DNA from 2 places in the Salinivibrio sp. AR640 genome. Region 1 is predicted to be linked to the other one. Evidence: predicted binding sites of a transcription regulator. Region 1 holds the regulator's gene; the other holds the start of a gene.
The links. Region 1 encodes CRP, which controls carbon source genes, mostly activating them, when cyclic AMP is high. Its sites were predicted from a motif close to TGTGANNNNNNTCACA; they were not measured.
Positions count from the first base shown of each region.

Region 1 (4,218 bases):
AGCGCGCGGTATTGACGGTTTATTGTTTACCGGTAGCGCCAATACGGGGCATATTCTTCATCGTCAGTTTGCTGGCCAGCCCGATAAAATGCTGGCGCTGGAAATGGGGGGCAATAACCCCTTGGTGGTGAGTGATCAGTTCGGTGATTTAGACGCCACCGTATACACCATTATTCAATCGGCCTACCTCAGTGCCGGTCAGCGGTGTACGTGTGCACGCCGCCTGCTACTGCCTGAGGGAGAAGTGGGTGACAAGATCTTGACTCGCCTAGCACAATGGACCAAAACCGTGCGAGTGGGCGGACAGTTTGATGATCCCGCACCTTTCATGGGCGCCCAAATTTCAATGGCTGCCGCCGAGGGGATTTTGGCCACACAACAAAAATTGATCGATCTGGGAGCAACCCCCGTCATAGAGTGCGAGCATTTACACGATGCGGTGATTTCTCCAGGGATTTTAGATGTGAGTGGCATTCAAGCGTTACCCGACGAAGAGTATTTCGGTCCGCTACTACAAGTGCAGCGCTATCAGGATATGGCTGATGCGATCACGAAGGCGAATGATACCCGCTATGGTTTGTCGGCAGGCCTTATCAGTGAAGACGAGGGCGAATGGCAATACTTCCTCGATCATATTCGCGCAGGGATTGTGAATCGTAATCGTCAGTTGACAGGGGCAAGCGGTGATGCGCCATTTGGCGGGCCAGGTGCGTCGGGTAATTTACGTCCAAGCGCTTACTATGCCGCCGATTATTGCGCTTATCCCATGGCATCAATGGAAGGGGAGCAGGTGGTACTGCCTGAGACGTTCGCCCCCGGTATTCCGACTCAACAAGATTAAGGAGACCAACATGGACAGTGGCCAAGCGTTATTCGATAAATTATGGCAAGACTATATTAACCGTCTTTGCCCATCGGCACATCAGGTACATGCCTTGCTCGAAGAAGGGCAGCCTTTAATCAATGATCATATTGCCTTGCGGACATTTGGTTTGCCCAAGGTTGGGCTTGAGGTCTTGGCGCGCCCCTTCCTGGCGCTAGGCTATCAGCAAAAAGGGGACTATACCTTTGAAGCGAAAAAGCTCAATGCCTGCCATTTCGAGCACCCCGATCCTTTGATGCCGAAAGTGTTTATCAGTGAATTGATGGTCGAGCAATGCTCGCCTGCGCTGCAAGCCATTGTTCACAAGCTGGTGGCACAAGTCGATGCGTCGTCACTAACAGGGAGCGATTTTCTTCATCAGGGGCGGCTTTGGGACATCGATAGCGCCACCTATCAAGCGCTTGCTGAGGAGAGTGAATACGCGTCCTGGGTAGCCGCGCACGGTTATGGTGCGAATCATTTCACGGTGAGTGTCAATCAGTTAAAGGCTCATGATCATTGCCAATCGGTTAATCAAAAGCTGCGAGACAATGGCTTTGCAATTAACGAAGCGGGTGGTGAAGTAAAAGGGGACGCATCCGTTTATCTGGAGCAATCCTCCACCATGGCTGACCGTGTCGCTGTTGTTTTCTCTGATGGCACGCAAACCATTCCAGGTGGGTTTTATGAGTTTGCTAAGCGTTATGTGTTGCCCAACGGTGAGTTGTACCAGGGATTTGTTGCCGCTTCAGCGGATAAAATTTTTGAGAGCACGCACTAATAAATAGCTGATATAACGAGGCATACACAGTTAAGGAAGAGTTCGCTCTTCCTTTTTTTTGTTTTAAAAAGAAAAACCGACGCCAGGGCGTCGGTTGGGAATACAGAGAGCGCTGTGATTAGCGGGTACCGTATACCACGATGGTTTTACCATGGGCTGAAATAAGATTTTGCTCTTCCAGCATTTTAAGAATACGCCCCACGGTTTCACGCGAACACCCAACGATTTGGCCAATTTCTTGACGTGTGATCTTAATTTGCATGCCATCAGGGTGCGTCATGGCATCGGGTTGCTTCGCTAAATTCAACAAGGTTTGCGCAATACGGCCCGTGACGTCCAGGAAGGCAAGATCCCCCACTTTTTGGCTGGTCACTTGCAAACGGCGCGCCATTTGTGAGGACAAACGCATTAATATATCAGGGTTAACCTGGATCAGTTGGCGGAACTTTTTGAATGAGATTTCTGCCACTTCACAAGGAGACTTAGCCCGAACCCAAGCGGTACGCTCCTGATCATCTTCGAAAAGGCCTAGCTCACCGATAAAATCACCTTGGTTAAGATAAGACAGGATCATTTCCTTGCCTTCTTCATCTTTGATTAGAACGGCGACAGACCCTTTCACGATGTAATACAAGGTCTCCGCTTTTTCGCCTGCATGAATCAGCGTGCTTTTAGACGGATACTTGTGGATGTGACAATGTGAAAGGAACCACTCGAGTGTAGGGTCTGTTTGAGGTTTTCCTGGAACCATATAACTTATTTCCTCTGCATGTGTTGCCCGGCAACAACGTCCTATCTTTGTCTGAGGGGTAACCCACCAGATCTATGCACAGAATACGAAGTCTGGGCGCGGGCTACAAGCTCACTGTATGTTAACAAGAGTGTATCTTTTTTTGTTAGCAATTTCTTGATTTTGATCTAGGCCAACCGCCTAAAAACCTGGCAAAAACGTGGCTAAGATCACGGCTTGAGAAGTAATACACGATAGATGCGCTACGCCCTAGCCAATCTTGCCTTTTTCGATTAGCTGCTGAATCAATGGACGGATGATAAGTTCCATCGCAAAGCCCATCTTACCGCCTGGCACGACGAGTGTATTATGCCGTGACATAAAAGACCCCGTGATCATTTGCAGCAGATAAGGAAAGTCGACGTTTTTCATCCCTCGAAAGCGGATCACCACAAAGCTCTCATCCAACGAAGGAATGCCTTTGGCGTTCAGTGGGTTGGAGGTATCGACCGTCGGCACCCGTTGAAAGTTAATGTGAGTGCGTGAGAATTGCGGCGTAATATAATGCAAATAATCGTCCATCGACCGCACAATTGAGTCGGTGACCGCTTCGCGTGAGTGGCCCCTATCGCGGGTATCGCGGACAAATTTCTGAATCCACTCAAGGTTGACGATCGGGACCATACCAATCAATAGGTCGACATGTTGGGAGACATTGACCTCACCATCAACCACACCGCCGTGCAAGCCTTCGTAAAATAGTACGTTGGTATTGTCGGGTAAATCCTGCCATGGTGTGAAGGTCCCTGGCATTTGATTGTAGGGCACCGCTTCATCAAAGGTATGCAAGTAGCGGCGATATTTGCCTGTGCCGAGTTCACCGTACTCACGGAAAAACTGCTCTAATCGCGGAAAATCATTGGCGGTGGGGCCAAAGTAACTAATGTGCCGTCCTTGCTCACGTGCTTTACGGATCTCGACGTCCATTTCCGGTCGCGTAAAGCGATGGAAACTGTCCCCTTCTAGCCACGCCGCTTTGATGTTCATCATCTGGAACATCTTACGGAATGCTTCGGACGTGGTGGTGGTCCCTGCTCCTGAAGAGCCGGTGACCGCGATGATTGGATGTTTAGCCGACATGACGCGCCCTGTCATTCAGTCTGAATGTGTATCGCTGTTTATTGCGTACAGCGATGCTAAGATCTGAGTGCTTCCTTACGACGAATATCCACTGTCTCGTGCAACTCAGAATACACAATCACGGCGTCGCCGGATTGCAGTTGTTGGCGAACATCCGCCACTTTTTGTGCAAAGCTGACTTCCTGCTCACCATAATCGGTTCCTTCCCGTAACACAAAGTGCTCGATTAAACGAGTCAGTGTTTCCTCAGGGACCGATTGCCAAGGAACCATCATACTACATCACCTTTTGTTGATTTATGGCTGAGACGTTAGGGTGCTTGATGCTGATATTGTGAATCAGCTCGCATTTTACCCAATCATTCAACACAATGCAGTAGATCAATGTGCGTCGGTCTTTTTTGCTTTGCGTGGCGTCCCTTTTTAACGGGACGAGCAAAGGCGTGAGGCTAACCAGTGAGGCACCGACTGCTCCAGCCAGAACTGTGGCTGGCGCCAACTGCCGGTAACAAAACCAACATGCCCACCATGCTCGCTCAGTTGATAGTCAATATTCGCGGGCAGAGGCGAGGTTGGGATTACTGCGTCGGTCATAAAGGGATCGTCTTTCGCATGGATAATCGCAAGTGGGACCGTAATAGCGTCAAGGACAGATAAACCACTACAGCTTTGATAGTAGTGTTGAGCATCGTCAAAGCCATGCAGC
Region 1 is NZ_MUFD01000026.1:29,584-33,801, forward strand. Features, by position in the region: gene astD (succinylglutamate-semialdehyde dehydrogenase) at 1-841, shown strand, start outside; gene BZG75_RS12495 (DUF1338 domain-containing protein) at 852-1,643, shown strand; gene crp (cAMP-activated global transcriptional regulator CRP) at 1,762-2,394, opposite strand; gene BZG75_RS12505 (phosphoribulokinase) at 2,644-3,513, opposite strand; gene BZG75_RS12510 (YheU family protein) at 3,570-3,788, opposite strand; gene BZG75_RS12515 (hydrolase) at 3,936-4,218, opposite strand, start outside.

Region 2 (4,218 bases), on a different contig from region 1:
TCGCAGCGAGTGCTGCTGCGTTTGACTCTAGATTAGGCGCAAAACCACCTTCGTCACCAACAGCAGTGCTTAGGCCTTTGGCTTTCAGTACTTTGGCAAGGTTGTGGAATACTTCTGCACCGATACGCAGCGCTTCTTTTAGCGTCTTAGCACCGACTGGCTGGATCATGAACTCTTGGATATCAACGTTGTTATCCGCGTGCTCACCACCATTCAGGATATTCATCATTGGCAGAGGCATAGAGAACTGACCCGCAGTACCGTTTAGCTCAGCGATATGCTCGAACAAAGGCATGCCTTTTGCCGCTGCCGCCGCTTTGGCGTTCGCCAAAGAAACCGCGAGGATAGCGTTAGCACCGAACTGAGATTTGTTCTCGGTACCGTCGAGATCGATCATCACTTGGTCGATATCCGCTTGCGCTTTAGCGTCTTTACCCAGCAATGCTTCTGCGATTGGGCCATTCACAGCTTCAATCGCTTTCAGTACGCCTTTACCCATGAAACGTGACTTATCACCGTCACGCAGTTCTAGTGCTTCGCGAGAACCCGTAGATGCACCAGAAGGAGCTGCTGCCATACCAACGAAACCACCTTCTAGGTGAACTTCCGCTTCAACGGTAGGGTTACCGCGTGAATCAATAATTTCACGACCTAGAACTTTAACGATCTTAGACATTGTGATTCCTCTCGTCTGTCATTGTTTTTAAAAATAAAGAGCGGCCGCCTTCTGGGCTACCGCTCGAATGTCGTTTATAGCTCACCGCGCTGTTTTTTGCCTGCCGCAGCAACAAATCCAGCAAACAGTGGATGGCCATCACGCGGCGTTGAAGTGAATTCCGGGTGGAACTGGCACGCCACGAACCAAGGATGTGCTGGGTTTTCAATGATCTCTACCAGCTTTTTATCGGCAGACAGACCAGAAACTGACAATCCTGCTTTTTCTAGCTTAGGACGTAGCAGATTATTCACTTCATAACGGTGGCGATGGCGCTCATGGATTTGGGTATTGCCGTAGAGCTGATGCGCTTTCGAACCTTCAGCTAAGTGGCAAAGCTGCGCGCCTAGGCGCATGGTGCCACCAAGATCTGACGTCTCGCTACGCTCTTCCACTTTGCCTTCTTCATCGACCCACTCAGTGATCAGGCCAACGACAGGATAAGGGCTTTCTTGGCTAAACTCAGTCGAGTTAGCGCCTTCCATGCCGGCGACATTACGTGCGTATTCAATCAACGCCACCTGCATACCAAGACAAATACCCAGATACGGCACATTGTTTTCACGTGCATATTGTGCCGCAAGGATCTTACCTTCAATGCCGCGGTCACCAAATCCACCAGGGACGAGAATCGCGTCCAAGTCCTTCAGCATTTCACTGCCGCGGGTTTCAAGATCTTGTGAATCCACGTACTTGATGTTGACGGTCAGGCGATTTTTCAACCCACCATGTTTTAACGCTTCATTGACGGACTTGTACGCATCCGGCAATTCAATGTACTTACCGACCATACCAATGGTGACTTCACCCATTGGGTTGGCTTCTTCGTAGCTCACTTGCTCCCATTCAGACAAGTCAGCTTCTACGGCTTCAATGCCAAAGCGCTTGCACACCAAATCGTCCAACCCTTGCGAACGGATCAACGATGGGATCTTGTAAATAGAGTCGACGTCTTTCATGGTGATGACCGCTTTTTCCGCCACATTACAGAACAGCGCAATCTTAGCGCGTTCATTGGCAGGAATTGGACGCTCACTACGGCATACCAGCACATCCGGCTGAATACCAATCGACAGAAGCTCTTTTACTGAGTGCTGGGTCGGCTTGGTTTTTACTTCGCCTGCCGCAGCCAAGTAAGGCACTAATGTCAGATGCATGAACATGGCATGTTCGCGGCCCACGTCTACCGTCAACTGACGAATCGCTTCCAAAAATGGTAATGATTCAATATCACCGACCGTTCCGCCGATCTCGACGATCACAATATCGTGACCTTCACCGCCTGCGACGATGCGATCTTTGATCGAGTTGGTAATATGTGGGATCACCTGAATCGTCGCCCCCAGGTAGTCTCCACGGCGCTCTTTGCGCAGTACATCCGCATAAACACGGCCAGAGGTAAAGTTATTACGCTTGGTCATTTTAGTGCGAATGAAGCGCTCATAGTGACCGAGATCAAGGTCAGTCTCTGCGCCGTCTTCCGTGACGAATACTTCTCCGTGCTGGGTAGGGCTCATTGTCCCTGGATCCACGTTAATATAAGGGTCGAGTTTCATGATGGTGACGTTAAGGCCACGCGCTTCAAGAATGGCTGCTAATGAGGCTGCAGCAATACCCTTACCGAGGGAGGATACAACACCGCCCGTAACAAAAATGTAGTTCGTCGTCATGCTAAACCTGAGAGTTGGATTTAGAGGAAATAAATGAAGTTCTGGACGGGATATTATGATACCAGACCCCACTGACTCCCACAATGTGAAAGCTACCACACACCCTGGTGTTTTTAATTGTCACAAATCAATTATGCCAATTACAGGATATTGCCTTACTCGTCTTTTTTAACCGCTTGCCACGCCGATTCTAGTTCATCCAGCTGACATTGTTGAATATTTTTTCCACTATCACGTAATTGATTTTCAACGCTACGAAAGCGACGTTCAAATTTCTGATTGGCTGCGCGCAACGCCTGCTCAGCATCCGTGCCTAGGTGGCGCGCGACATTGACGACAGCAAACAAAAGATCGCCAACTTCGTCTTCCACACGGCTTGCGTCAACCGGTGTCTGTGCCAATTCATGTTCGACCTCTTCCAGCTCTTCTCGCACCTTCTCGATAACCGGCGCCACGGTTGGCCAATCAAACCCTGCCCTTGCACATCGTTTTTGTAGCTTGTGGGCGCGAGTTAACGCGGGCAACCCCTGAGTCACGCCATCTAATAGACTGCAGGATTGGGTTGAGGGCATTTTCTCTGCGCGCTCTTGCGCCTTAATACCTTCCCAATCAGGCGAGCTTAATGGCTTCCCGTTAGCATCTTTAGGACCAAATACGTGAGGGTGACGACGTGTGAGCTTATCGCACACCGCACTGACGACATCGTCAAAATCAAATCGATGTTGTTCGCGCCCTAATTGACTGTAGAACACAATTTGAAAAAGAAGGTCGCCCAACTCATCTTTTAGGTCCGACCAGTTTTCACGCTCAATGGCGTCAGCCACTTCGTACGCCTCTTCTAAGGTATGAGGCACAATAGAGGCAAAGGTTTGTGCCTTGTCCCAGTCACAACCATGATTAGGGTCGCGTAAGGTCGCCATGATCGTCAGTAAGTTGTCAATTGACGCCATAAGAAGGTTCCTTCATGAAAAAACGCCCTGTCGAAACAGGGCGAATGTATTAGCGGAGACGTTTCGCTTCGACCACATCTTTCACTTGTTCAAGCCGGTTTACAACGCGGCTTAAGGTATCTAAATCAGAGATTTCGAGATCAAAGTCCATGATCGACATTTGCTTTTTATAATCAACCCGGCTTTGCATCCCGGCTACCCGTGCTTTCTCATTGCTTAGCACGTTATTGATATCTTTGACCAGCCCGGTACGTTCGTTTGCCGAAAGGCGAATGCGTACATGGTATTGACCAATATGGCCTTTTCCCCACACCGTGGCGATAATCCGCTCCGGTGCATGATGACTAAGCTCATTGAGCTGCTCGCAATCTGCACGGTGGACCGAAATACCACGCCCTTGGGTAACAAATCCTTTAATGTCATCCCCCGGCAACGGCTGGCAACAGCGCGCGAGATGCGTCATCAGATTATCAACACCTTCGACAACCACGGCATCGCGGTGGGCTTTGCCGGTGCTCGGTTTTTGTTCGCTTTGCTGCAGTTTTTCTAACAACTGCTGCTCTTCTTCTTCCAAGCTCGGTTTATTAATCAGGCCATTAATATGGTTCACTACCTGATTAATGCGCAAATCACCACTGCCCACGCCGGCATAAAGCTCGTCCAGCGTGTTAACGTTAAAGCGTTTTAGCGCCAAATTGGCATCTTTACTGATGCCGCCAATTTTTTGTAGCTCGGTATCCAAGATTTCTTTACCGGCAGCAATGTTCTTGTCTTTGTCTTGCTTGCGGAACCAAGCATTTATTTTGGCGCGCGCACGACTTGAGTTAACAAATCCATGGCTGGGATTGAGCCAATCTCGCGACGGGTTAGGCTCTTTTTGCGT
Region 2 is NZ_MUFD01000007.1:46,504-50,721, reverse strand. Features, by position in the region: gene eno (phosphopyruvate hydratase) at 1-676, opposite strand, end outside; gene BZG75_RS05770 (CTP synthase) at 751-2,385, opposite strand; gene mazG (nucleoside triphosphate pyrophosphohydrolase) at 2,541-3,335, opposite strand; gene relA (GTP diphosphokinase) at 3,385-4,218, opposite strand, start outside.
Region 2: BZG75_RS05770 (CTP synthase) is a predicted target of CRP. The motif match lies at 2,470-2,485, and genes of this name have one in related genera.